Hahella chejuensis KCTC 2396: one gene and its partner. The protein of the gene in region 1 binds, or shares a complex with, the protein of each later gene. Links are inferred from orthologs where the notes say so. Each region holds a gene or a part of one and is shown in the gene's direction. Other genes may lie near its edges.

What was found.
Region 2: the proteins of accB (region 1) and accD are in contact, whole or in part, in a solved structure (PDB 8UXZ), measured with the Escherichia coli proteins. The link is inferred for Hahella chejuensis KCTC 2396 from one-to-one orthologs.

Annotation. Positions count from the first base shown.
Region 1 is NC_007645.1:6,139,203-6,147,593, forward strand. What follows is about bases 2,230-4,929. They hold accB (acetyl-CoA carboxylase biotin carboxyl carrier protein), read left to right. Parts: upstream 2,230-3,201; coding sequence 3,202-3,657; downstream 3,658-4,929. Other genes in these bases: HCH_RS27005 (GGDEF domain-containing response regulator), read left to right, coding at 2,230-2,399; aroQ (type II 3-dehydroquinate dehydratase), read left to right, coding at 2,742-3,185; accC (acetyl-CoA carboxylase biotin carboxylase subunit), read left to right, coding at 3,748-4,929. Outside these bases: HCH_RS27000 (EAL domain-containing protein), read right to left, coding at 1-520; more of HCH_RS27005, read left to right, coding at 783-2,229; more of accC, read left to right, coding at 4,930-5,088; prmA (50S ribosomal protein L11 methyltransferase), read left to right, coding at 5,103-5,981; HCH_RS27030 (DUF3426 domain-containing protein), read left to right, coding at 6,337-7,557; tRNA dihydrouridine synthase DusB, read left to right, coding at 7,813-8,391. UniProt on the Escherichia coli protein: This protein is a component of the acetyl coenzyme A carboxylase complex; first, biotin carboxylase catalyzes the carboxylation of the carrier protein and then the transcarboxylase transfers the carboxyl group to form malonyl-CoA.
Region 2 is NC_007645.1:2,485,877-2,494,433, forward strand. Bases 5,692-8,557 are described here. They hold accD (acetyl-CoA carboxylase, carboxyltransferase subunit beta), read left to right. Parts: upstream 5,692-6,591; coding sequence 6,592-7,524; downstream 7,525-8,557. Other genes in these bases: trpB (tryptophan synthase subunit beta), read left to right, coding at 5,692-5,755; trpA (tryptophan synthase subunit alpha), read left to right, coding at 5,768-6,571; folC (bifunctional tetrahydrofolate synthase/dihydrofolate synthase), read left to right, coding at 7,570-8,557. Also shown: HCH_RS11030 (FimV/HubP family polar landmark protein), read left to right, coding at 1-2,883; tRNA pseudouridine(38-40) synthase TruA, read left to right, coding at 2,931-3,782; HCH_RS11040 (phosphoribosylanthranilate isomerase), read left to right, coding at 3,910-4,551; more of trpB, read left to right, coding at 4,535-5,691.

The DNA of each region.
Region 1 (8,391 bases):
ACGCAAATGCAGTGACGACCGCAAACCAGGCTAATTGATTACGCAGCGTCGACCAGAGTTCTCGATAGGCGATGCCGGTATCGCTTTGCACCATCAAACGACCGACCGGACGCCACCCAGCGATAATTTCGGCCTCTCCCACCGGAGCCTGCAGATCAAGCCAGCGCACAAACCACTTAGGCACGCCTTCCAGATCCTTGGAGCTTGTTCTCGCCACCACCGAGCGTCCTTCCTGGTCCAGAATGCGAATACCTTGATAAGCGCCCGAGTCAAAGATGGCGTCCACCATGGAAGACGCAACCACCCAGTCCTGTGGGTCCGCCACATGAGAAACGGATAAGCCTAACGATGTGGCGGAGTCTCTGGCGTGAGACTGTAGCTGATCCTGCAGGTACACCTTCTTCTGCCACAAATTAAGGCCGAATACGCCCCCTAACAAAATCAACAACATCGTGGAGATCAGGCCCAGCATCAGCACTTTGATCGATCGTTTGTCACGCAATGCTTTATTATCAGTCATGGCGACTCCGTCGGAGTTGATCACAGATTCAGCGCTTCCCGCTCAAACCACCCGCAGTTAACGCTTAAAGGTTTGCTCTACTACACAAATGCACAAGAATTTACATACACATACAGTTTACGACTATATTTAAATAAAATTGCCAAACTATACTGAAACTTATATCAATACGTCCTGGCTTGAATTTTGTACTTGTAAATCAGGCGCATAGAAGAAAGACAAACTGGTTGCAACCACTAATGGAAGCGGATTTACCCTCTCTATGACCATAGAAAGTCAACGGGACAAACTCAAGCAGCACTTCGCCGGCCGTGTAACGACGCAGGCGCGCATTGTCCTGGAAGCATGGCAACAGTTGAAGCAAAGGAACTGGCAGGACAAACAATGGTTTTCCGATTTCCAGCTTGCAACCGATAAATTGGGCCGTTACGCAGCCCGTTTCGATATGACGGATCATCTGTGCATCGCACAGTCGATCAACACCAGCCTCAAAAGCATCAGCCTGCGCAAAACACCCGTCACCACCGCGGATATCCTCGCGGTGGAGCAGCAGGTCATGCAGTTGGCGACCGTCACCCAGCGTAAAACCGATCGCACCGACAGCAGCGCCAACCGGACTTATCTACGCTCTCCAATCTATTTGGCCTTGAATCAAAAAGATCTGGCGCAGCGCATCGCCCAGCAAATGCAGTTTTTTGGCTTCCGCGGCGAATTGTATTCGTCTCATGACACACTGCTGGCTGCGACTCAGAAGAACAAGCCTGAAACCATGATTGTCGACGTGGATTTTGGCGGCGATAAAAATGCGGGCGTCGAGTTGATCAAGCGCATTCAGGCCAACCATGAGACGCCTATCCCCGTCATGTTCATCTGCCCTCGTGAAGGCGATATTCAGACCCGCCTGGAAGCCGCTCGCTGCGGCGGAGAGGAGTTCGTTGAGCGCACCCTGGACGCAGCGCAGCTTATCGAGAAAGTGGAGACTTACACACGTTCCGGCGCCCACGAGCCCTATCGCATCATGGTGGTGGACGACTCCCGGGCGCAGGCCGCATTTATGGAGAGCACCCTGCGCAAGGCGGGCATGACCTCCAAGATCATTACCGACCCGATGCAGGTTCTGATTGCACTGGATGAATTCTCCCCCGAAATTATCATCATGGACATGTATATGCCGGGCTGCACCGGCACCGAGCTGGCCAAAGTGATCCGCCAGCAGGACAAGTTCGTCAGCGTCCCCATTATCTATCTGTCCGCCGAGGACGACATCAACAAACAGTTGCACGCAATGAGCCTCGGCGGCGACGACTTCCTGGTGAAGCCGATCAATCCCCGCCACCTGATCGCCACTATTCACAACCGTGGGCGGCGTGCGCGCACATTGCACGCCATGATGATCCGCGACAGCCTGACCGGACTCTACAACCATACTCATACGTTGAATCTGCTCAGCATGGAGATCAACAAGGCCAATCAGACCGGCGAGCCGCTCTGCTTCGCCATGATGGACATCGACTACTTCAAGCGCATCAACGACACCCATGGCCACCCCGTTGGCGACAGAGTGTTGAAGAGTATGTCGCTGTTCCTCAAACAGCGGCTGCGCAAGACCGACCATATCGGCCGCTACGGCGGAGAAGAGTTCGCCGTCGTGCTTCCCAATACAGATGAGTGCGACGCTAAGAATATGATGAACGACATTCGCGAACGTTTCGGAGAACTGATGCACCCCACCGAGAGCGACACGTTCAAAGTCACGTTCAGCTGCGGTATCGCCGCTTATCAGGCTGGCAACACCCAGCAGGTGCTGGCGCAAAAGGCGGACAAGGCGCTTTATGAAGCCAAACATGCCGGCCGTAATTGCGTGAAGGTATTCAGGTAAGCTCAAAGGCTCTGAATTCGCAGGTTTTCAGCCATCGTGGAAACCGCGTACAACAATGCGCTTATTGTGTTTTAAACCGAAGTATCAAGAATAGTTCACGGGATTGGGTTAAATTGCCATTGTCGCCGCCATCATGGCGGCGACGTAAAAAGTTCCCGCCAAGTATGCGAACGCCCTGTTTTTACTGGGAAAAACGCGTCAACTCTCTCCCGCACAGCGCTACTACCAAAGTATGACCGCAAAGTGCGGCAATCTGCTTGAATATAGTAGACAAAAGAGTCAAACTTCCGAAATCTTGCTTTTATTACACCTTAAATATCCGACATATAAGGACAAGACGCCATGGCAAGCATTCTAGTGTTGCACGGCCCTAATTTGAACTTATTGGGAACGCGCGAACCGGAAATTTATGGCGCAGAAACTTTGGACGATATTAATTTCCGCCTGACGGAAACCGCCAGGCAGGCAGGCCACCATCTGCTGACGCTACAAAGCAATGCGGAATACGAATTGATTGATCGCATCCATGAAGCCAAAAAAGAAGGCGTGGACTTCATCATTATCAATCCGGCGGCCTTTACCCATACCAGCGTGGCGCTACGCGACGCCCTTCTCGGAGTCGGCATTCCTTTTATTGAGACGCACTTGTCCAATGTGCATGCCCGTGAGGCGTTCCGCCACCACTCTTATTTCTCCGATGTCGCCGTTGGTGTGATATGCGGATTCGGCAGCCAGAGTTACGAACTCGCTTTACAGGCCGCCTTTTCAAAGATTACCGGAAAATAAATTACGAGAGCCTATGATGGATATCAGAAAAGTAAAAAAACTTATTGAACTGATTGAAGAGTCAGACATCGCCGAAATCGAAATTAAAGAAGGCGATGATTCCGTACGCATCAGCCGCCGTCTGGCTGGCGCCGAGCCGGTATACGTCACTTCTGCGGCAATAGAAACGCGCCCTGCGGCGGCCCCCGTGGCGGCGTCCGCTCCTGCGGTGGAAGCAGACGCCGGACCACAATATAACGGGCATCTGGTCAAATCGCCCATGGTTGGCACCTTCTACCGTGCGCCATCGCCCTCCGCGCCAGTGTTTGCAGAAGTTGGCCAGACCGTCAAAGCAGGCGACGTACTGTGTATCGTCGAGGCGATGAAGATGATGAACCAGATTGAAGCGGACAAGTCCGGCACAGTTGAAGCCATTCTGGTGGAAAACGGACAACCGGTGGAGTTCGACCAGCCGCTGTTCTCGATTGTCTAAGAGCCCCACCCGGGCTCTTCCCGTTCAGCGGGACATCCTGATCATTCCGGCGCAAGCCGGACGGCATTGTTTTTTTAGGGTACTCCTACCATGTTGGAAAAAGTGCTTATCGCCAATCGAGGCGAAATTGCGTTACGCATCCTGCGCGCCTGCAAAGAGTTGGGCATTAACACCGTAGCGGTGCACTCAAGCGTGGACCGCGACCTGATGCACGTGCGGCTGGCGGACGAATCCGTCTGTATCGGCCCGAACAGCCCCACGGACAGCTACCTGAATATTCCCGCCATTATCAGCGCGGCGGAAGTGACCGACAGCGTCGGCATTCATCCAGGCTACGGCTTTCTGGCGGAAAACGCCGATTTCGCCGAGCAGGTGGAGAAAAGCGGCTTCGTCTTTATCGGCCCCAAGCCGGACACCATTCGCCTGATGGGCAACAAGGTCTCCGCGATACAAGCCATGCGCAAAGCGGGCGTGCCGACGGTGCCGGGCTCCGATGGACCCATCACTGAAGATAAAGAACGTACGCTGGAAGTCGCTCGTAAAATCGGCTATCCGGTCATCATCAAGGCCGCTTCCGGCGGCGGCGGACGCGGCATGCAAGTGGTCAACAGCGAAGCTGCGCTGCTTAACGCCATCCAGTTGACGCAAAGCGAAGCCAAAGCCGCCTTTGGCGACCCCACGGTTTATCTGGAGAAATTCCTCGATCGTCCCCGCCACATCGAAGTACAGGTGCTGGCCGACGGACAAGGCAATGTTATCCACCTGGGCGACCGCGATTGCTCCCTGCAGCGCCGCCACCAGAAAGTTCTGGAAGAAGCCCCCGCTCCGGATGTCGACCCCGAAGCCCGCGCCGCCACACTGAACTCCTGTGTGCAGGCCTGTCTGGATATCGGCTACCGTGGCGCTGGAACTTTTGAGTTCCTGTACCAGGACGGACGTTTCTACTTCATTGAGATGAACACCCGCGTTCAGGTCGAGCATCCCGTGTCAGAGATGATCACTGGCGTCGATATTGTGAAAGAACAGTTGCGCATCGCCTCTGGAATGCCTCTTTCCATCAAGCAGGAAGACATCCAGTTCCGCGGTCACGCCATTGAATGCCGCATCAACGCGGAAGATCCGCGCACCTTCACACCCAGCCCCGGGACCGTGACGCATTACCACGCGCCAGGCGGCAACGGCGTGCGTGTTGACTCCCATTTATATAGCGGATATAAGGTTCCACCTTATTATGACTCACTGATCGGCAAGGTGATTTGCTGGGGCTCCAACCGCAACAACGCGCTGGATCGCATGAATAATGCTCTGGACGAAATGCTGGTGGAAGGCATCAAAACCAATATTCCTCTGCACCGCCGGTTAGTGACCGACGCAGGCGTACGCCGTATGGAGTACACCATTCACTATCTGGAAAAGCTGTTAAAAGCTTGATTTGAGGAACGCAGGTGTCCTGGTTACAAGTAAAAGTCTTAACTGATGAAGCCGGGGCGGCCGCTCTGGAGCAGATTTTCGAGGGCCTCGGCGCCCTCTCCGTCACTATGCTCGACGCTGCCGATGATCCCGTCCTTGAGCCTGACCTTGGAACCACTCCCCTGTGGCGCAACACTCAGGTTGTTGCGCTTTTCAGCGCCGACACCAGCGCGGAAATGGTTCGAGAGCAATTGGAGCGTAATCAAATTGCGGCCGCGGACATTGAGTGCGAGGTCATTGAAGATCGTGACTGGGAAAGAGAGTGGATGACCCACTTCCACCCCATGCGTTTTGGCTCCCGACTGTGGATTTGTCCAAGCTGGGGGGAGCCCGAAGATCCAAACGGCGTCAACTTATTGCTCGACCCCGGTTTGGCTTTTGGCACCGGCACTCATCCCACCACCGCGCTTTGCCTCACATGGCTGGATAGTCAGCAGCTGCAAGGCAAGCAGGTTATCGACTTTGGTTGCGGCTCCGGCGTGCTAGCCATCGCAGCCTTGTTGCTGGGTGCGGATCACGCCACCGGCACGGATATCGATCCACAGGCTCTGGAAGCAAGTCGCGACAACGCCGAGCGCAATAGCGTCAGCGAAGGCCTGACCCTGCACTTTCCGGAGCAAATGCCGGAGATGCAGGCGGAAGTCGTTATCGCCAATATCCTGGCCAATCCATTGATCAGTCTGGCGCCCAAACTGGCGACTCTTACCCTGCCCGGCGGCTCTATCGCCCTGTCCGGCATACTGAAAGATCAGGAAGAAGCCGTAGCGGAAGCCTATCGTAATTACTTCGAACTGGACCCCACCGAGTACAAAGAGGACTGGGTCCTGATCAGCGGTAGACGCCTGCCTTATTGATCGCCAATCCGGCGTCTTTTCAAGGCGCCGGTTAGCCATTCCCGCGATAGACAGCCCCCCTTCGCTAGGCGACAATGGAGCGCAAGGTTGCTCTTGCAAATAGGGAACAATTCATTCATTTTTAAACAACTTTGCGAATGTGCGACAATCTCGGCGCCCCATTTGCAGTGATACCCCTAACATAGAGTTGGTCTACATTTAACTACTGACGCAGTTTTTTCCAGGAGGCGTTTTGCTCACTCGCTGCCCACATTGCGCTGCAAGTTTCAGGGTTACTGATAAACAGCTGCAAGCCGCCCATGGCAAAGTAAGATGCGGCGCTTGCATGAAGGTATTCAACGCAGCGGAGCATTTGATGTCTGATAGCGCTCCTGCGCATGTAGGCCCGACTCCCGTTAAAGCGTCGCCTCCCAGACAAGCGGCGGTTGCTTCCGCCCCTAAAGCAGCGGCGAAACCCAAAGTTGAGCCCAGCGTAAAAGAAAGCGCCGCAAAAGCCACTTCTTCAATTATCACTCCATTCACAGCGATGGACCCGGACGACGATCTTGGCGATCTGACTGACGCGCTGGTCGCAGCGGGAGACGATGATGATGAATTCCTGTTTCAGGATAATCCGGAAGAGGACAAGCACGACGAAGGTTACTCCGGCGGCATGTTCGATCAAAGCGAGTTGAGCGACAGCTTCCGTGAGCTTGATCGAGGCGGCTCCAGCGCCAAACGCGAATTTGAAACGCCGGAAGAGCCGGAAGAAGAGGGAGCCACCGACGAAAGCTGGGCCGAACAGATGCTGCGCGAACTGGAGCGGCCAGGACAAACGCCTCCCCCTCCTCCCGTTCAGGAAGCAAAGCAAGACGTTAAAAAAGCAGCGCCCAAAGAGGCGTTGAAAGTCGAGCCTCCGCCGCCGCCCAAGCCAGAGCCCGCGCCAGTCCATGCAGCGCCGGAGCCAGAGCCGGAATACGAGAACTTTCCTGAGTTTGAGACGCCCATGCACGCGGAGCCTCCATCCCAATTCCATGGGTTACGCGCAGAGCCGATCAGTATCGACCACTCATACGAACAAAAAGCGTCACCCGGCGTTTTAAGCAAAATCATGTGGACCTTCGCCAACCTGCTGTTGGTGGTGTTCCTGGTTTCACAGCTTGCGTGGTTCCATTTCGATAAGCTGGCCCGCTACGATCAGCTGCGTCCCTGGTACGCGAAAGCATGCGAAGTTATTGGCTGCACTCTCCCTTCTTTATATGATGTCGGCCAGATTCGTAGCCAGAACCTGGTGGTGCGCAGTCATCCCCTGGTTAACAAGGCGCTGATTATTGACGCCATCATCACCAACCAAGCCAGTTTTGCGCAACCCTTCCCAAACATCTCGCTGAACTTTTCAGACATTAACAACAACGTCATTGCCCATCGCATCTTCACGCCGCTTGAGTATCTGTCCGGCGAGGCGAAAGACATGACTCAGATGCCGCCGAGCGCGCCCGTGCATATCACTCTGGAAATCCTTGACCCCGGCAAGCAGGCGGTCAATTACACACTCGACTTCATCTCCGCACTATCCGGTCCGGCGCCCTCCCAATAGAAAGCTCCGGAAGCGGCGCGCCACCGAGATAAGGACCGATACGAACAAGCGCGATTTGGACTTGACTCGGTGGCCAAGTTCTATAAATAGGCCATTTAACCTATACGCCTCGTCGTTATGATTAACGAGTGATCAACATATTGAGATTTGGGATAAAAAATACTCTATTTTTAAAATTTCAAGTCTTTCCCGCCATTCATCATCTGAGTATCATAGGCACCCCTATCCAGGGCGAACACTTTTTAGTCATTTCTTATGACCAGAGCGGAAGCGGCCGTGAAAATTGGACCCTATGAGTTGCGTAACAATTTGATACTGGCCCCGATGGCTGGAGTGACCGACCGCCCCTTCCGGCTGCTTTGTCGCAGTTTGGGCGCAGGCCTCGCAGTATCGGAAATGATGGCTGCGAATCCGGATCTGCGAGATACCCGAAAATCCAGATTACGTATGGATCACGACGGCGAAGGCGAGCCTATTGCGGTGCAAATCGCCGGCGCTGAACCGGAGATGTTGGCCGAAGCGGCGAGATACAACGTCGAACATGGCGCGCAAATCATCGATATCAACATGGGGTGTCCCGCGAAAAAGGTCTGTAACAAAGCGGCGGGCTCAGCTTTGTTAAGAGATGAAGCCCTGGTGAAAGATATATTGACGGCTGTGGTAAGCGCTGTCTCTGTGCCGGTGACATTGAAAATACGCACCGGATGGAGCCGGCAAAGCCGGAACGGGGTGACTGTTGCCCGCATTGCGGAAGATTGCGGCATACAATCACTTGCAGTACACGGCAGAACCCGCGAGTGCAAATACGAGGGAACGGCGGAGTACGACACTATA
Region 2 (8,557 bases), 3.6 Mb from region 1 along the record:
AGCGAAATTTTGACGAATCTGGCCTCCCGGGAAGCGTTCCAACGCGCCAACCTGGACCGGGTGTATTTCCTTTCGGATTTGCGCTTCAAAGTTTTATTTAAAGACGGCAAGGCTTTTGTTCGAGTCACCAGCTCCAAGCCGGTGCGCGAGCCTTATCTCAACTTCCTGATGGAAGTGACCTGGCCCAGCGGAAGACTGTTGCGTGAGTACGCGCTGCTGATCGATCCGCCTACGTTTAGCAGCGAGAGTGTGAAGCCTGCGCAGGTTGCGCCGGCCCGAACCACCACCGCCAGTGCGCCTGCTACGACAACGCGTCCTTCCACTTCAACGACCACTACCCGAACAACCGCTCCTTCCTCTTCGTCCACCTATGATGCGCCTTCTACTGCCGGCTCTTATGGACCGACAGGCGGTGATGACACTTTGTGGGAGATAGCGCTGAAAACCCGTCCGGACAGTAGCGTGTCTCCGCAGCAGATGATGTTGGCGATTCAAGACTTGAATCCGGACGCTTTCTTCGACAGTAATATCAACAAGCTTAAATCCGGTCAGGTATTGCGTATTCCTGACATCGAGCAAATCCAGCAGCGCAGCAATCGCGACGCAGTGCGTCAGGTCAGCCTGCAAAACCGTGAGTTTGCGGAAGGACGCGCGCCTTCCACCCGTCAGGTGGATGCGTCAGGAACCGGTCGCAGCCAGACTGGCTCCGCAGCGTCGCAAACCGACGAAGACAAGTTGAGAATTATTGTCGCCAAAACCGGCGAGAATGCTTCCACAACGCCTGAGCAGGCGGGTGAATCCAGCGGCTCACGCGGCGGCACGTCGAAAACCGCAGAAGAGTTGAGCCTGGCTCAAGAGAAGCTGGATCAGGTTTCTCGTGAGAATGAGGATCTGAAGAGCCGGATGGAAGATCTGCAGAGTCAGTTAGAGACAATGCAGCGCTTGGTGTCGCTGAAAGATGATCAGTTGGCGGCCTTGCAATCGAAAGTGGGCGAAACCGGCGGCGATACCACTGCGCCGACGCTCCCTGAAGAGCCTGTCATGCCAGGAGACGAAGGCATGATCCCCGGGGAAGAGCCCATGACGCCAGGCGAGCCTTCACTGGGCTTGGGCGATGAGCCGTCCACGATGGGTGAGGGGACGCCAATGTCCCCTGGAATGGATACCCCGGAAGATCAGACCGGCATGACTGCGCCGGACACGCCTGAGCCTGTTGCGCCAGTCACGCCGACTGAGCCTGAGCAGCCCCCTGTAGTGGTTGACAAAAAACCGCCGGTAACGCCAGCGGTCACCGAACCGACTCCGCAGCCCGAGCCGGAAAGCTGGATCGACATCATCAAGAACAACGTGATTTACCAGGCCGCTATTGGCGGCGGCGCAGTATTGTTGCTGTTGATCCTGTGGCTGTTGGCCCGTCGCGGCGGCAAAAAAGAAGCGGCGGCGGATGATGAGGCTCTGGATATCGCAGACCACGATAATCTGGCGCTGGACCTGGATATCGAAGCGGAAGACGGCGAAGGCGAAACCAAAGTCGGCGGCGATGATCCTATCGCGGAAGCAGATGTTTACATCGCGTATCAGCGTTTCGACCAGGCGGTGCAAGTGCTTGACTCCGCACTGGAAGAAAATCCCAACAATCAGGAATACCGGCTGAAACTGTTGGAAGTGTTGGGCGAAGCCAAAGAAGGCGCGCGCTTCAATGAGACCTATAACCATCTGCGCGAGGCTGGCAATGCTGGCGTCGTGAACCGCGCGGATGAAATCAAATCCCGTTTCGCGGATCTGGATGACGAGCCAGGTTTGTCTCTGGACGATCTGGAGAGCCAGCTGCTGGGCGGAGACGACTTTGCGTCTTCAACCGCTGACGAAGAGGAGTTGGATCTTGACCTCGACGCGAATTTGGACGCCACTGTGCCCAATCGGCCTTCTGCGCTGAGCGAGCCTGAAGAACTGGAGTCAGTTGAAGAGGCCGAAGATAATCTGGATATCGACTTTGATCTGAGTGAAATCGATCTGGGCGAAACCGACAAGGAAGAGGTGGATGAAGCAAAATCCTCTTCCGGTTATGACAAAGGCATTGATTATGTATCCAGCAAGCCGGCTGCGGAGGAGACCTTAGAGGATTCTTTCGAGACAGCGGATGATTCTCTCGAATCCCTGGAGGAAGAAGGGTTTGAGCTGGCGGACGTCGAGGAGCTGGAGTCAGATTTTGAACTGGATACAGTGGGCCTGGATGACGACCTGGAGGCGCTGGATCTGGAGAGCGACCTCAGCGATGAGTTGCTGGATATGGACGCGCCCGCTGAAAGCGACGAGCTGGACGAAAGCCTTGATCTGGATATGACTTTGGAAGAGGAAGAGCCATCTCTGGACTTGGATGACAGCGACTTGGATTTGTCTCTCGACGAACAGCCGGCGCAAAGCAAAGATTTCGCAGGCGCTGAGTTATCCAACGATGTGGCGGAAGAATTCGTGCAGCAGGTCGATAATCTGGAAGATGAGCTGCCAGACTTGAGCGCCTCCTTTGAGGAAGAGCCGAAGGCGGATGTCGCCGCAGAGCTGGATTCGGATCTGGACTTCAATCTGGATGATGATTTTGGCGACAAGACCATTGTGCAGCCGCAAGAGCCTGCGCCAAGCGTAGTGGCCGAATCGAAGCCAGCAGTCAAAGAAGGCATGCAGGATGAATTCGTGGAGGAATTGGAAGAGGATTTCAACTTCCTGTCCGACACTGACGAAGCCGCCACCAAGCTGGATCTGGCCAGAGCCTATATCGACATGGGCGACCGTGAAGGGGCTCGCGACATCCTGGAGGAGGTTGTCGAAGAAGGCAACAATGATCAGAAGCAGGAAGCCGCTTCCTTGCTGAAGAGACTTGCATAATTCCGCTACTTTTCAATAATGCTGCCCTCAAGTATTGAGGGCGGCTTATGAATCCAACCAGTTCGAACCAGTCATTGTATCCACTTTCCAACGATCTCCTGCCGGATACCGGGCGCGTTGCGCTGGTGTTGGGCTATGACGGCTCCCGTTATCACGGCTGGCAGGCGCAAAACTCTGGCGTGCCCTCCGTGCAGGCGGAAGTAGAGTCTGCTTTAGCAAAAGTCGCGGACCATCCTGTTAGCGTAGTATGCGCCGGGCGCACCGATGCAGGCGTTCATGCGGTGAATCAAGTGGTTCACTTCGAGACGAAGGCGTTGCGCAGCCCGTATTCCTGGGCGATGGGCGTTAACCACTTCCTGCCGGCGGATGTGTCTGTGAGCTGGGCGGGCGCGGTACCTGAAGACTTTCATGCCCGTTATACCGCCACGTCCCGTAGCTACCGCTACGTCATTTATAACCATCCGATTCGACCCGCATGGCTCAATAACAGCGTCACCTGGAACTACCGTCCTCTCGATGTGGAAAGTATGTCCGCCGCTGGCGCGCATCTGATCGGAGAGAATGACTTCAGCGCCTTTCGCGGCTCCGACTGCCAATCTAAGTCGCCTTTTCGCAATCTAACCCGTCTTGAAGTGAGCAGGTTTGGCGACATGGTTGTGATAGAGGTGGAGGCGAACGCGTTTCTACATCACATGGTGCGCAACATTTCAGGCACCTTGATGGCGGTGGGAACGGGCAAGAAGCCGTCGGACTGGGTGGCGGACGTTCTCGCTTCCAAAAAGCGCTCAAAAGCCGGGGTGACGGCGCCGCCCTTTGGGTTGTACCTGACTTCGGTTACCTATCCGGAAACGTTTGCGATACCATCGTTGCGGAAAGGGCCGTTTTTTCTCGGCGCCTGATTTCCTCGATTTCCCGAAGCCGCTTTAACTCGCTATAATCCCAAGCCTGTTTGTTTATGCGCCGCCGAATCGCTGATACGAAACTTTTCCGGAAAAACGAAAAACAGCATAAAAAGGAAGAGATAAAATGACTGCCCGCAACAAGCGCGTCCGCTGCAAAATCTGCGGCATCCTTGAGCTGGAGCATGCGCTGGCGGTGTCCGACGCCGGCGGCGACGCCATTGGATTTGTTTTTTATCCGCCCAGTCCCCGATACATTGATCCCGCCGCAGCCAGCCGCATTATCGCCAAGCTGCCTCCCTTCATTACTACTGTTGGCCTCTTCGTCAATCATAGTGCGGAGCAGGTGAGGGAGATTTTGAATGTCGTCCCTCTTGATGTGTTGCAGTTTCATGGCAACGAAGACAACGATTTTTGTCGCAGCTTTTCCCGTCCTTTCTACAAAGCCATTGGCGTGGGCGATGAGACGGATGTGGTTGCGGAGGCGGCCAAGTATCCAGATGCGGCGGCCTTACTGTTTGATACCCATGACCCGCAGTTACGCGGCGGGACCGGAAGAGTGTTCGACTGGTCTCGCATTCGTCATGAGCTGGGCAAGCCGGTGATTCTCGCCGGCGGCCTCAATCCGACCAATGTGGCGGAAGCTATTCGCACCGTCAGGCCCTACGCCGTCGATGTCAGCGGCGGCGTTGAAGCAAGCAAGGGCGTGAAGAGCATTGAATTAATCCAGGAATTTATAGGTGAGGTATATCGTGAGTACGAGGTTTGATGCTGAAACGCTGGCCAATATTCCGGACCATCGCGGCCACTTTGGTCATTACGGCGGCCGATTCGTATCCGAGACGCTCATGTCTTCGCTGTTGGAGCTGGAACGGCATTACGAAAAACTGCGTATCGACCCCAAGTTTCAGGAAGAGTTCGACGCGGATCTGGCTGATTACGTAGGCCGACCTTCTCCTTTGTATTTTGCGGAGCGTCTGACCAAACAGGTTGGCGGCGCTAAAATTTATCTGAAGCGGGAAGACCTCAACCATACCGGCGCCCATAAGGTAAACAACACCATTGGTCAGGCGTTGCTGGCGAAATACCTCGGTAAGCCGCGCATCATCGCCGAAACCGGCGCAGGCCAGCATGGCGTCGCCACGGCGACCGTCGCAGCGAGACTGGGATTGAAGTGCGTGGTCTATATGGGGGAAGAGGATGTGCATAGGCAGTCTTTGAATGTCTACCGCATGAAGCTTTTAGGCGCTGAAGTGCGCCCCGTCACCAGCGGCACGAAGACCCTCAAGGATGCGATGAACGAAGCCCTGCGGGATTGGGTCACCTACGTCGACGACACTTTCTACATCATTGGTACGGTGGCGGGTCCGCACCCTTATCCTAAGCTGGTGCGGGAGTTCCAGTCCATTATTGGCCGCGAAGCGCGCCTGCAGTGCATGGAGAAAGAGGGGCGGCTTCCAGATGCACTGGTGGCCTGCGTGGGCGGTGGCTCTAACGCTATCGGCTTGTTTTATCCTTTCATCGCGGATGAGCAGATCAAAATGTACGGCGTTGAAGCCGGCGGGCTTGGCCTGGAGACCGGTCAGCACGCCGCGCCGCTTTGCGCGGGGCGTCCCGGCGTATTACATGGCAACCGTACTTATCTGATGGAAGATGAAAACGGCCAGATTTCCGCGACGCATTCTATTTCCGCGGGACTCGACTACCCGGGCGTCGGTCCTGAGCATGCCTGGCTCAAAGACATCAAGCGCGCGGATTATGTTGCGGCAACTGACGAAGAGGCGCTGCGCGCTTTTCATACCCTGACTCGGGTGGAGGGCATTATGCCTGCGCTGGAATCCAGTCATGCGGTGGCTTACGCCATGAAGCTCGCCAAGACCATGGATAAAGACCAGATCATTATCGTCAACTTGTCCGGGCGCGGCGATAAAGACATCCATACTGTGGCCAAGCTTGACGGAATTGAAATTTAAAAAGGGTATGACATGAGCCGAATTAAGCAATGCCTGGAGACATTAAAGGCGAACAACAAAACCGCGCTGATTCCCTATGTGACCGCAGGCGATCCTGCGCCGCAGCATACTGTCGCTATCATGCACGCCTTGGTTGAGTCGGGCGCTGACATCATCGAATTAGGCGTGCCGTTTTCCGACCCCATGGCGGACGGCCCCGTGATTCAGCTGGCCTGTGAGCGCGCCCTGGAGCACGGGACCTCCCTGAGAATGGTGTTGGGCATGGTGGAGGAGTTCCGCAAGACCAACACTGAGACGCCTGTCGTACTGATGGGTTATTTGAATCCGGTGGAAGCCATGGGCGTGCATCCGTTTACCGACGCAGCCAAGGCGGCGGGCGTGGATGGCGTATTGCTCGTGGACTTGCCGCCGGAAGAAGCGGACATGGCGGCGCCGCACCTGAAAAGGGCGGGGTTGGATGTTATCTTTCTGATCGCTCCAACCACTACAGAGGACCGTATCGCCGCCGCTGCGAAATTCGGCAGCGGATATTTATATTATGTGTCGTTGAAAGGAGTGACTGGCTCTAATGCTCTGGACATTGACGATGTGGAGAAGCATGTCAACGCCATCAAGGCTCTGACCGACATGCCTGTCGGCGTGGGCTTCGGCATCAAAGACGCGGCCACGGCGAAAGCAGTGTCGGCAGTATCCGATGGTGTAATTGTCGGTAGCGCACTTGTGAATACAATAGCGACTAATGCTGAAAATCCTGAGCAAATGCGCGCCAAGGTAAAAGAGCTGCTTAGCTCCATGCGCGCCGCTATGGACGAATAAACAAGTGAGTAGGGTTTAATATGAGTAACTGGTTAGAAAAAATTATTCCGGGAATGGGGGGAGCTCAGTCGAAGCACAAGAGTAACGTTCCCGAAGGCTTGTGGAAAAAGTGCCCTAAGTGCAGCGCCGTACTCTATCGCCCTGAATTGGAGAAAAACCTGGATGTGTGCCCGAAATGCCAGCATCACATGCGCATATCCGCACGCAGGCGTATCGACATTTTCCTGGACGGCGCCGACAGGATGGAAATCGCCCCTGAGCTGGAGCCGGCGGATCGTCTGAAATTCAAAGACACCAAACGCTATAAAGATCGCCTGGTCAGCAACCAGAAAGCGACGGGTGAGAAAGACGCTCTGGTGGCCTTTAAGGGAACTGTCGCCGGCGTGCCGGTTGTGGCGGTGGCGTTTGAGTTCAACTTCCTGGGCGGCTCCATGGGCGCTGTGGTAGGCGAGAAATTCGTTCGCGCAGTGAATGTCTGTCTGGAAGAAAACCGCGCCCTGATCTGCTTCTCCGCCAGTGGCGGCGCGCGTATGCAAGAGGCGCTGATCTCTCTGATGCAGATGGCGAAAACCGCAGCGGCGCTGGAAGTGATGAAGCAGCGCGGTCTGCCGTACATCTCGGTGATGACCGACCCCGTGTTCGGCGGCGTATCCGCCAGTCTCGCCATGCTGGGCGATCTGAATGTGGCCGAGCCCAATGCGCTGATTGGCTTCGCGGGTCCTCGCGTTATTGAGCAGACCGTGCGTGAAAAGTTGCCTGAAGGCTTCCAGCGCAGTGAATTCCTGCTGGAGCATGGCGCGCTGGATATGATTCTTTCCCGTAATCAATTGCGCCGCAGACTATCGATGCTCATCTCCAAGATGATGAAGCTGCCAGAGCCTGAATTTGAAAACGAAGAAGAACTTGAAGAAGAGGAAATGGAAAGGCCCGAGCCGCCAGATAACGTAGAATAATCGGCCTCAAGCCTGATATCGGATCTCTAAGCGTAGATAAGGAATATGGAACCTCGAAGACTGTCTGACTGGCTTGACTATGTTTCGCAACTGCATAGTCAAGTTATCGAAATGGGGCTGGACCGCGTCAATGACGTATTCCGCCGACTTTGTCGCAACGCCAGGCTGGCGAAAACCGTCGTAACTATTGCGGGAACCAACGGCAAGGGGTCTACGTTGGCGGCGGTAGAGGCGCTTGCGCTCGCTGCTGGTAAAACTGTCGGCGCTTACACCTCGCCCCATATTCTACGTTTTAACGAGCGCGTGCGCATTAATGGCGTTGATGTCAGCGATGAGGCGCTTGAGGCGGCGTTCGCCGCCGTCGAATCGGCCCGCGGTCAAACGGCGCTGACCTATTTCGAGTTCACCACTCTGGTGGGCTTCTATTTATTCCAGCAAGCCAGGCTGGATTTGGTTCTGCTGGAAGTCGGCCTGGGCGGACGCCTGGATGCGGTTAACATTGTTGATCCGGATTTGGCGGTGATCACCAGCGTGGATCTGGATCATCAGGAATGGCTGGGTGAGTCCCGTGAAGACATCGGTCGTGAAAAGGCCGGTATTCTGAGGCCGGGCATCCCTCTGATCATTGCCGAAGAGGCTCCGCCTACCAGTGTGGTGGACGTGGCTGGGAAACTGGGCTGCGCAACCTTCATCTGGCGTCAGGACTTTACTCTCGAGCGCACTGGCGACGCGTCGCAAGCCTTGCAATGGCGTGGTCGCCGCAAGCATGCGGACATTGTTGTTGACGGCCTGAGTGATAATGGCCTGCCTATGGCCAATATGGCGGCGGCGATGCAGGTCGCCATGCTGCTCGACTTTCCACTGTCTGAATCCCAGGTCGCCGCTGTAATCGCCGGCGTCAAAGTTCCGGGACGGTTCCAGTTGCTGCGCCGTGACCCAGAGGTATACGCCGATGTGGGGCATAACCCTCACGCCGCGCGCTATCTCAAGCAATGGCTGGGTGGATTGCCAGTTAAGAAGCCGCAAATCGCGG